DNA from 2 places in the Streptomyces sp. NPDC096323 genome. Region 2 is predicted to be linked to the other one. Evidence: riboswitches for the same ligand, from Rfam matches in the RefSeq annotation. Region 2 holds a riboswitch; the other holds the start of a gene.
What was found. Region 2 has a riboswitch for cobalamin ahead of ABTX18_RS23000 (ABC transporter substrate-binding protein). Riboswitches for the same ligand answer to the same signal wherever they lie in the genome.
Positions count from the first base shown of each region.

Region 1: another riboswitch for cobalamin. It lies ahead of ABTX18_RS08945 (ribonucleoside-diphosphate reductase subunit alpha); the one in region 2 lies ahead of ABTX18_RS23000 (ABC transporter substrate-binding protein).

Region 1 is NZ_JBEOSI010000003.1:242,795-246,427, reverse strand. It holds gene mctP (monocarboxylate uptake permease MctP) at 1-1,323, shown strand, start outside; gene ABTX18_RS08950 (GNAT family N-acetyltransferase) at 1,434-1,946, shown strand; adenosylcobalamin-variant (AdoCbl-variant) riboswitch at 2,014-2,112, shown strand; gene ABTX18_RS08945 (ribonucleoside-diphosphate reductase subunit alpha) at 2,265-3,633, shown strand, end outside.
Region 2 is NZ_JBEOSI010000008.1:163,451-167,083, reverse strand. It holds gene ABTX18_RS23010 (acyl-CoA dehydrogenase family protein) at 1-1,683, shown strand, start outside; gene ABTX18_RS23005 (hypothetical protein) at 1,680-1,859, shown strand; cobalamin riboswitch at 2,001-2,186, shown strand; gene ABTX18_RS23000 (ABC transporter substrate-binding protein) at 2,250-3,290, shown strand; gene ABTX18_RS22995 (FecCD family ABC transporter permease) at 3,287-3,633, shown strand, end outside.

The DNA of each region.
Region 1 (3,633 bases), on a different contig from region 2:
AAGCACGGCTATGTCACCACCTCGGACTTCGTCCGCGGACGCTTCGGCTCCAAGGGGCTCTCGCTGGCGGTCGCCGTCACCGGCATCCTCGCCACGATGCCGTACATCGCCCTGCAACTCGTCGGCATCCAGGCGGTGCTGGACGTGATGGGCGTCGGCGGCGGCGAGAACACCCACTGGTTCATCAAGGACCTGCCGCTGCTGATCGCGTTCGCGGTGCTCGCCGCGTACACGTACTCCTCCGGGCTGCGCGCGCCCGCGCTGATCGCCTTCGTCAAGGACGGGCTGATCTACCTGGTCATCGCCGTGGCGATCATCTACATCCCGATCAAGCTCGGCGGCTTCGACGACATCTTCGCCAAGGCGGGCGAGGCCTTCTCGGCGAAGAACGAGGCGGCCGGCAAACCGGTGGCCGGACTGGCACCCGGCGAGGCCGGACAGTGGGGATACGCGACGCTGGCCCTGGGTTCGGCGCTGGCGCTCTTCATGTATCCGCACTCGATCACGGCGACGCTTTCCAGCCGCAGCCGTGACGTGATCCGCCGCAACACGACGATCCTGCCGCTGTACTCGCTGATGCTCGGCCTGCTCGCACTGCTGGGATTCATGGCGATCGCCGCCGGAGTCAAGGTGGACAACGGCCAGTTGGCGATCCCGCAGCTGTTCGAGAACATGTTCCCCGACTGGTTCGCGGGGGTGGCCTTCGCCGCCATCGGCATCGGCGCGCTGGTGCCCGCCGCGATCATGTCGATCGCCGCGGCGAACCTGTTCACCCGCAACATCTACAAGGACTTCCTGAAGCCGGACGCCACACCCGCGCAGGAGACCAAGGTCTCCAAGCTGGTGTCGCTGCTGGTCAAGGTCGGCGCGCTCGCCTTCGTCCTCACCATGGACAAGACGGTCGCGATCAACTTCCAGCTGCTCGGCGGGATCTGGATCCTCCAGACGATGCCGGCCCTGGTCGGCGGGCTGTTCACCCGGTGGTTCCACCGCTGGGCGCTGCTCGCGGGCTGGGCGGTCGGCATGCTCTACGGGACGCTCGCCGCGTACGGGGTCGCCAGCCCCACCCAGAAGCACTTCGGCGGGTCCTCCAAGGAGATCCCGGGCATCGGCGAGATCGGCTACATCGGCCTCACGGCCTTCGTGCTGAACGTCGTCGTGGTCGTCGTCCTCACCTTCGTCCTGAACGCCGTGAAGGCGCCCGCCGGGATCGACGAGACCTCTCCGGGCGACTACACCGCTGACGCGGGTGACCCGGGCGTGGTGACGGAGCTCCCGCCGGCCACCGCCGGTGCGCCGGGGCGGCCACTGACCGACGCGTAGGTGAACCGAACGGGCCGCCGTACTCCTCCGCCAGGGGTGCGGCGGCCCGTTCGCGCGCGCGGCGGAAAAGTGCTTGCGGCCACGGCCCGCGCGTGCGGCACACTGCACGTATGGACATGACGATCCGGCCGGCCGAGCCCGCCGAGTACGCGCTCCTCGGCGAGATCACCGCCGAGGCCTATCTCGGCGACGGGCTCCTGGACTTCGGCGCCGACGATGCGTATCTGGTTCAGCTGCGCGACGTCTCCCGCCGCGCCGCCGAGGCCGAGGTGCTGGTGGCCGCCGACGCGCGGGGCCGCGTCCTGGGCGGGGTCACCTACGCCCCGCCGGGCAACGCCTGGGCCGACATAGCCGCGGCGGACGAGGCGGAGTTCCGGATGCTGGCGGTCTCCCGCGAGGCCCGGGGAGCAGGAGCCGGGGAGGCTCTCGTACGGGCCTGTATCGACCGCGCACGGGCCACCACGGGGGTCACGGGGATCGTCCTGTCGACGCAGCCGACGATGCACGGCGCCCATAGGATCTACCGGCGCCTCGGCTTCGTACGGACCCCCGAGAGGGACTGGAGCCCCCTCGACGACCTCAAGCTGCTCACCTACCGGCTGGAGCTGCCTCCCCTCGCCTGACAGCGCGCACGACACAACATGTGGGGGCTGCCGCATCCGGCAGCCCCCACATGTATGCTCATGCTCGCTGTCGCCGCAGGGAAATCCGGTGCGAATCCGGAACTGTCCCGCAACGGTGTGTTCGGTGCGCTTTTGTGCACCCCCGAGTCCGAGGTCCTGCCGACAGCGCATCCGGTTCCACCGATCCGGATGCCCAGACGTCCGGGCCTCGTGGATGGGCCGGTGGACGCCGCACGGAGCGCTGCCCTGCCGGGTCCCGCCCCGCCCGGCCGCCCTCCGCTCCCCGAAGGCCCCGAGCCGAGCGAGGGAGAGCACCGCGTGACCATCGCGCCAGCCGATCCGGTGTCCGTGGCCGAGTCAACGGGAAGCACGAGCGAGGGACCGGGGACCGCACTGCTGCGGACCCTGACCGGCCTCACCGCCGATCTGCCCGACACCGACCCCGGACGCGTCGCCGCCGCCGCGCTGCGCGGCCGCAACGCCCGGTCGGACGAGGCCGAGCTGCGCTCGCTGGCCACCGAGGCCGCCGCGGGCCTGATCTCCGAGGACCCCGCCTACTCCCGGCTCGCCGCCCGCCTCCTCACCCGCACCATCGCGGACGAGGCGGCCGGCCAGGGTGCGACATCCTTCTCCGCCTCGGTCGCCGTCGGGCACCGCGAGGGCCTGATCGCGGACCGCACCGCCGAGTTCGTGGCGCTGCACGCGGGGGCCCTGGACGCGCTGGTCGGGCAGTCGCTCGCCGACGGCGCCGACGACCGCTTCGGCTACTTCGGCCTGCGCACCCTGCACAGCCGGTACCTCCTGCGCCACCCGCACACCCGTCAGGTCATCGAGACCCCGCAGCACTTCATGCTGCGCGTCGCCTCCGGTCTCGCCGAGGACACCTCCGCGCGCGCCCTGGACGAGGTTGCCGCGCTGTACGGTCTGATGAGCCGGCTGGACTACCTGCCCTCCTCGCCCACGCTCTTCAACTCCGGCACCCGGCACCCGCAGATGTCCTCCTGCTACCTGCTGGACTCCCCGCTGGACGAGCTGGACTCGATCTACGACCGCTACCACCAGGTGGCGCGCCTGTCGAAGCACGCGGGCGGCATCGGCCTCTCGTACTCCCGTATCCGCGCCCGGGGTTCGCTGATCCGCGGCACCAACGGCCACTCCAACGGCATCGTGCCGTTCCTGAAGACGCTCGACGCCTCCGTCGCCGCGGTCAACCAGGGCGGCCGGCGCAAGGGCGCCGCGGCCGTCTACCTGGAGACGTGGCACGCGGACATCGAGGAGTTCCTGGAGCTGCGCGACAACACGGGCGAGGACCAGCGGCGCACGCACAACCTCAACCTGGCGCACTGGATCCCCGACGAGTTCATGCGCCGGGTGGACGCGGACGGCACGTGGTCGCTGTTCTCCCCGGCCGACGTGCCCGAGCTCGTCGACCTGTGGGGCGACGCGTTCGACGCCGCCTACCGGGCGGCCGAGGCCAAGGGCCTGGCCCGCAAGACCATGCCGGCCCGTGAGCTGTACGGTCGCATGATGCGGACCCTCGCCCAGACGGGCCAGGGCTGGATGACGTTCAAGGACGCCTCCAACCGCACCGCGAACCAGACCGCCGAGCCCGGCCGCGTCGTGCACTCCTCGAACCTGTGCACCGAGATCCTCGAGGTCACCGACGACGGCGAGACGGCCGTCTGCA
Region 2 (3,633 bases):
AACAACGCGCTGGACAGCGCCGCACGCCCGGCCGCCGACCCCCGCGCCCTGGCGGCCCTGCACGAGTGGCTCGCTCCGGTGGACCCGGCGTTCGCCACGGTCGCGGGCGTTCACTACAACCTGTTCCTCGGCAGTCTCCTGGACCACGACGCCGACGGCCCCCGTGACCTGTCGGACTTCCTCCGGCTGCGGCGGATCGGCACCTTCCTCTGTACGGAGGTGGCGCACGGCAACGACGCGGCCGCCATCGAGACGACCGCCACCTACGACCCCGGCCGGGACGGGTTCGTGCTGCACACCCCGCACGCCGGCGCGCAGAAGTTCATGCCCAACACCAGCCCGGCCGGCGGCCCCAAGTCGGGTCTCGTCGCGGCACGGCTGATCGTCGGCGGCGCCGACCGCGGCGTCTTCCTGCTGCTGGTGCCGCTCACGGACGCGTCGCGGGCCCTGCCCGGCGTCCGGGTGCGGCGGCTTCCCGCACGGATGGGCAGTCCCGTCGACCACTGCCTGACCTCCTTCGACCAGGTCTTCGTGGACCGTGGCGCGCTGCTGGGCGGCGCGCAGGGGCGGGTCGGGGGCGACGGGGTGTTCCGCAGCGAGACGGAGGGCCGCAGGCGCCGCTTCCTGGCGTCGATCGGACGGGTCGTCACGGGCCGGGTCTGCATGAGCGCCAGTGCGGCCGGCTCCGCGCGCGTCACGCTGGCCGTCGCCGTCCGCTACGGAGGCCACCGCTTCGTCTCGGCGGGCCGCGCGTCGCCGCCGGTGCCGGTCATCGCCCACCGCAGCCACCACGGCCCGCTCGCCGAGGCCATGGCCACCGTCTTCGCGATGAGCCTGCTGCACCGGCGCGTACTCGACCGGTGGGAGAAGGCCGCGGCGCGGCCGCCCGCGGAGCGGGAGACGGCCGAGCGGCTGGTCGACATCGCCAAGGCATGGATCACCTGGCAGGCCCGGGACGTCATCGTCGAGTGCCGGGAGCGGTGCGGCGCCCAGGGGCTGCTGGAGAACAACGGGATGACCGAACTCGTCACCGGGATCGAGGGTGCCATCACCGCCGAGGGCGACAACCTGGCCATCCACGCCCGGGCGGCCGCCGGACTGATGGCCGACGCGGCACGGGCCCGGCAGGAGGAGCCGGCGCCCGGCCCCGCGAGCGGCGACCTCGCCGACCTGCGGTTCCTCGGCGGGCTCCTGGACCAGGTGGAGGGCATCTGGTTCGCCCGGGCGGCGGCGCGGATGGCGCGGGCGGCACACGGAGACCCGCTGGAGCGCTGGAACGCGGCTTCCGGGCCCGCCCTGCGGGGGGTCGAGGCCCATGCCTACCGGCAGGCAGCCCACGCGTACGACCACGCGCTCGCCGCCCTGCCCGACGGCGAGGCCCGCGACCGGCTGGCCGAACTGGCCCGGCTGTTCGCCCTGCGCTGGGTCGCGCGCAACAGCGGGGACCTGCTCGCCGCCGGCCACCTGACCGCCGGCCAGGTCGACGCGCTGACCGATGCCACCGAGCAGCTCGTCGCCGCCGTGAGCGGCCACCTCCCGGAACTGGCCGACTCCTTCGCGCTGCCCCCGGAGCTGCTCGCGGACTGGCCCATCGCCGGAGCCGACTACACCGACGCGTACGACGACCCGGGTGCCTCCTGGCACACCACCGCGGCCCGGGAACCCTCCGGGGGCGCGCGATGACCGGCACACCGCGGCGCGGAGCCGCCGTGTTCCGGCACCGGGCGGCGGACGCGGCCGGCCGGCTGGGCGTCCGGATCGTCCTGCTGGCCTTCTGGGGGACCGCCTCCGTGCTCTCACGGTGGTGCGAGCGGCCGCCGCGCATCCAGGGTGGCGAATCGGTTCGCCGCAAGGGGTGACCGGCGAGACGCCGACCGGTTGCTCCGGCGCCGGGGCGGTGCGCGACCCCGCCCCGGCCGCCACACGCCTCGGCCGCCACACGCCCGGCCGCCCACCGCCCGTACCACCGGCGCACTGCCGCTGAGCTGCGCAGAGGCTCGTGGTAGCGTGCCGGAGCCAGTCGAACTCCACGTAGGGGTCAGGGAATCCGGTGCGAATCCGGAACTGACGCGCAGCGGTGAGGGGGACGGGCGGGGCCACGGCCACTGGGAGAGCGACGTTTCCCGGGAAGGCGTCCCGTCCGCATGAACCCGAGTCCGAAGACCTGCTGGCACCCGCTGCCCGGCACCGGGCGGCGGAACTCCGTACAGCGGGCCCCGCGCATGGGCCCAGAGACGCCGAGGTACTCCGTGCCGCCCATAGCCGGCCCCGCCCGCTCCGCCGCCCTGCTCACCGCTGCCCTGATCCTGCTGACGGCCTGCGGCGGCGGCAAGGACAGCACCGCCGCCAAGTCCCCGGGGACCGACGGCTATCCGGTCACCCTGAAGAACTGCGGACGGACCGTCACCGTGGACGCGCCGCCGGAGCGCGCCGTTCCGGTCGACCAGGGATCGACCGAGATCCTGCTCTCGCTCGGCCTGGCCGACCGGCTCGCCGCCACGGCCACCTGGACCGACCCGGTGCTGGGAGGCCTGGAGAAGGCCAACGCCGGCGTGCCGAGGATCTCCGACAACCGCCCCTCGTCGGAGAAGGTCCTGGACCAGGAACCCGACTTCGTCAGCGCCTCCTTCGAGTCGACCCTCGCCAAGGGCGGGGTCGCTCCGCGCGAGCAGTTCGAGAAGCTCGGTGTCCCCACCTACGTCTCGCCCGCCGACTGCACCGCCAAGGACAACAGCAAGGACGGCGACGGCGTCCGCAGCGGCCCCCTGACCATGGACAGCGTCTACGCCGAAGTGCGCGACCTGGCCCGGGTGTTCGGCGTTCCCGGGCGTGGCGAGAAGCTCGTCGCCGGGCTGCGCGCCCGCGTACGCGAGGCCACGGACGGCATCGACGCCTCCGGAACGTCCCTCATGTACTGGTTCGCCAACTCCGAGTCCCCGTACCTGGCCGGCTGCTGCGGTGCGCCCGGCATCATCACCCGGGAACTCGGCGCGGAGAACGCCTTCGCCGACACCCACGAGGAATGGCCGCAGATCAGCTGGGAGACCGTCGCCGACCGCGACCCGGACGTGCTGGTCATCGGCGATCTGACCCGCAAGTCGCAGACCGCCGAGAGCGCCGCGAAGAAGATCGCCTTCCTGGAGTCCGACCCCGTCACGAAGAACATGAACGCCGTCCGGCACAAGCGCTACGTGCTGCTCAGCGGCCAGGCCATGAACCCCACCATCCGGACCGTCGAGGGCGTGGAGCGTGTCGCCGCCGCTCTGCGCAGCTTCGGGCTCGCCCGGTGACGGACACCGAACAGGCCGTCGCACCGCGCGAGGACGCGGGCGCGGGCGCCCGCCCCGGCCGGCCGGGTGTCCGCGACGGGCTCCTGTGGACCGGCGGGCTCCTGCTGCTCGCCCTGTCCGTCGCGGTCGCCGTCACCATCGGACCGGCCCGGATCTCGGTCGCCGACGTCTGGTCCGCGGTCGCCTCCCACCTCGGCGCCGGTGAGTCGCGGCTGAGCCCGATCCGCGACGGCATCATCTGGAACCTGCGCATGCCGCGCACCCTGCTCGCAGCCGTCTGCGGTGCGGGGCTCGCGGTCTGCGGCACCGTCATGCAGTCGCTGCTGCGCAACCCGCTCGCCGA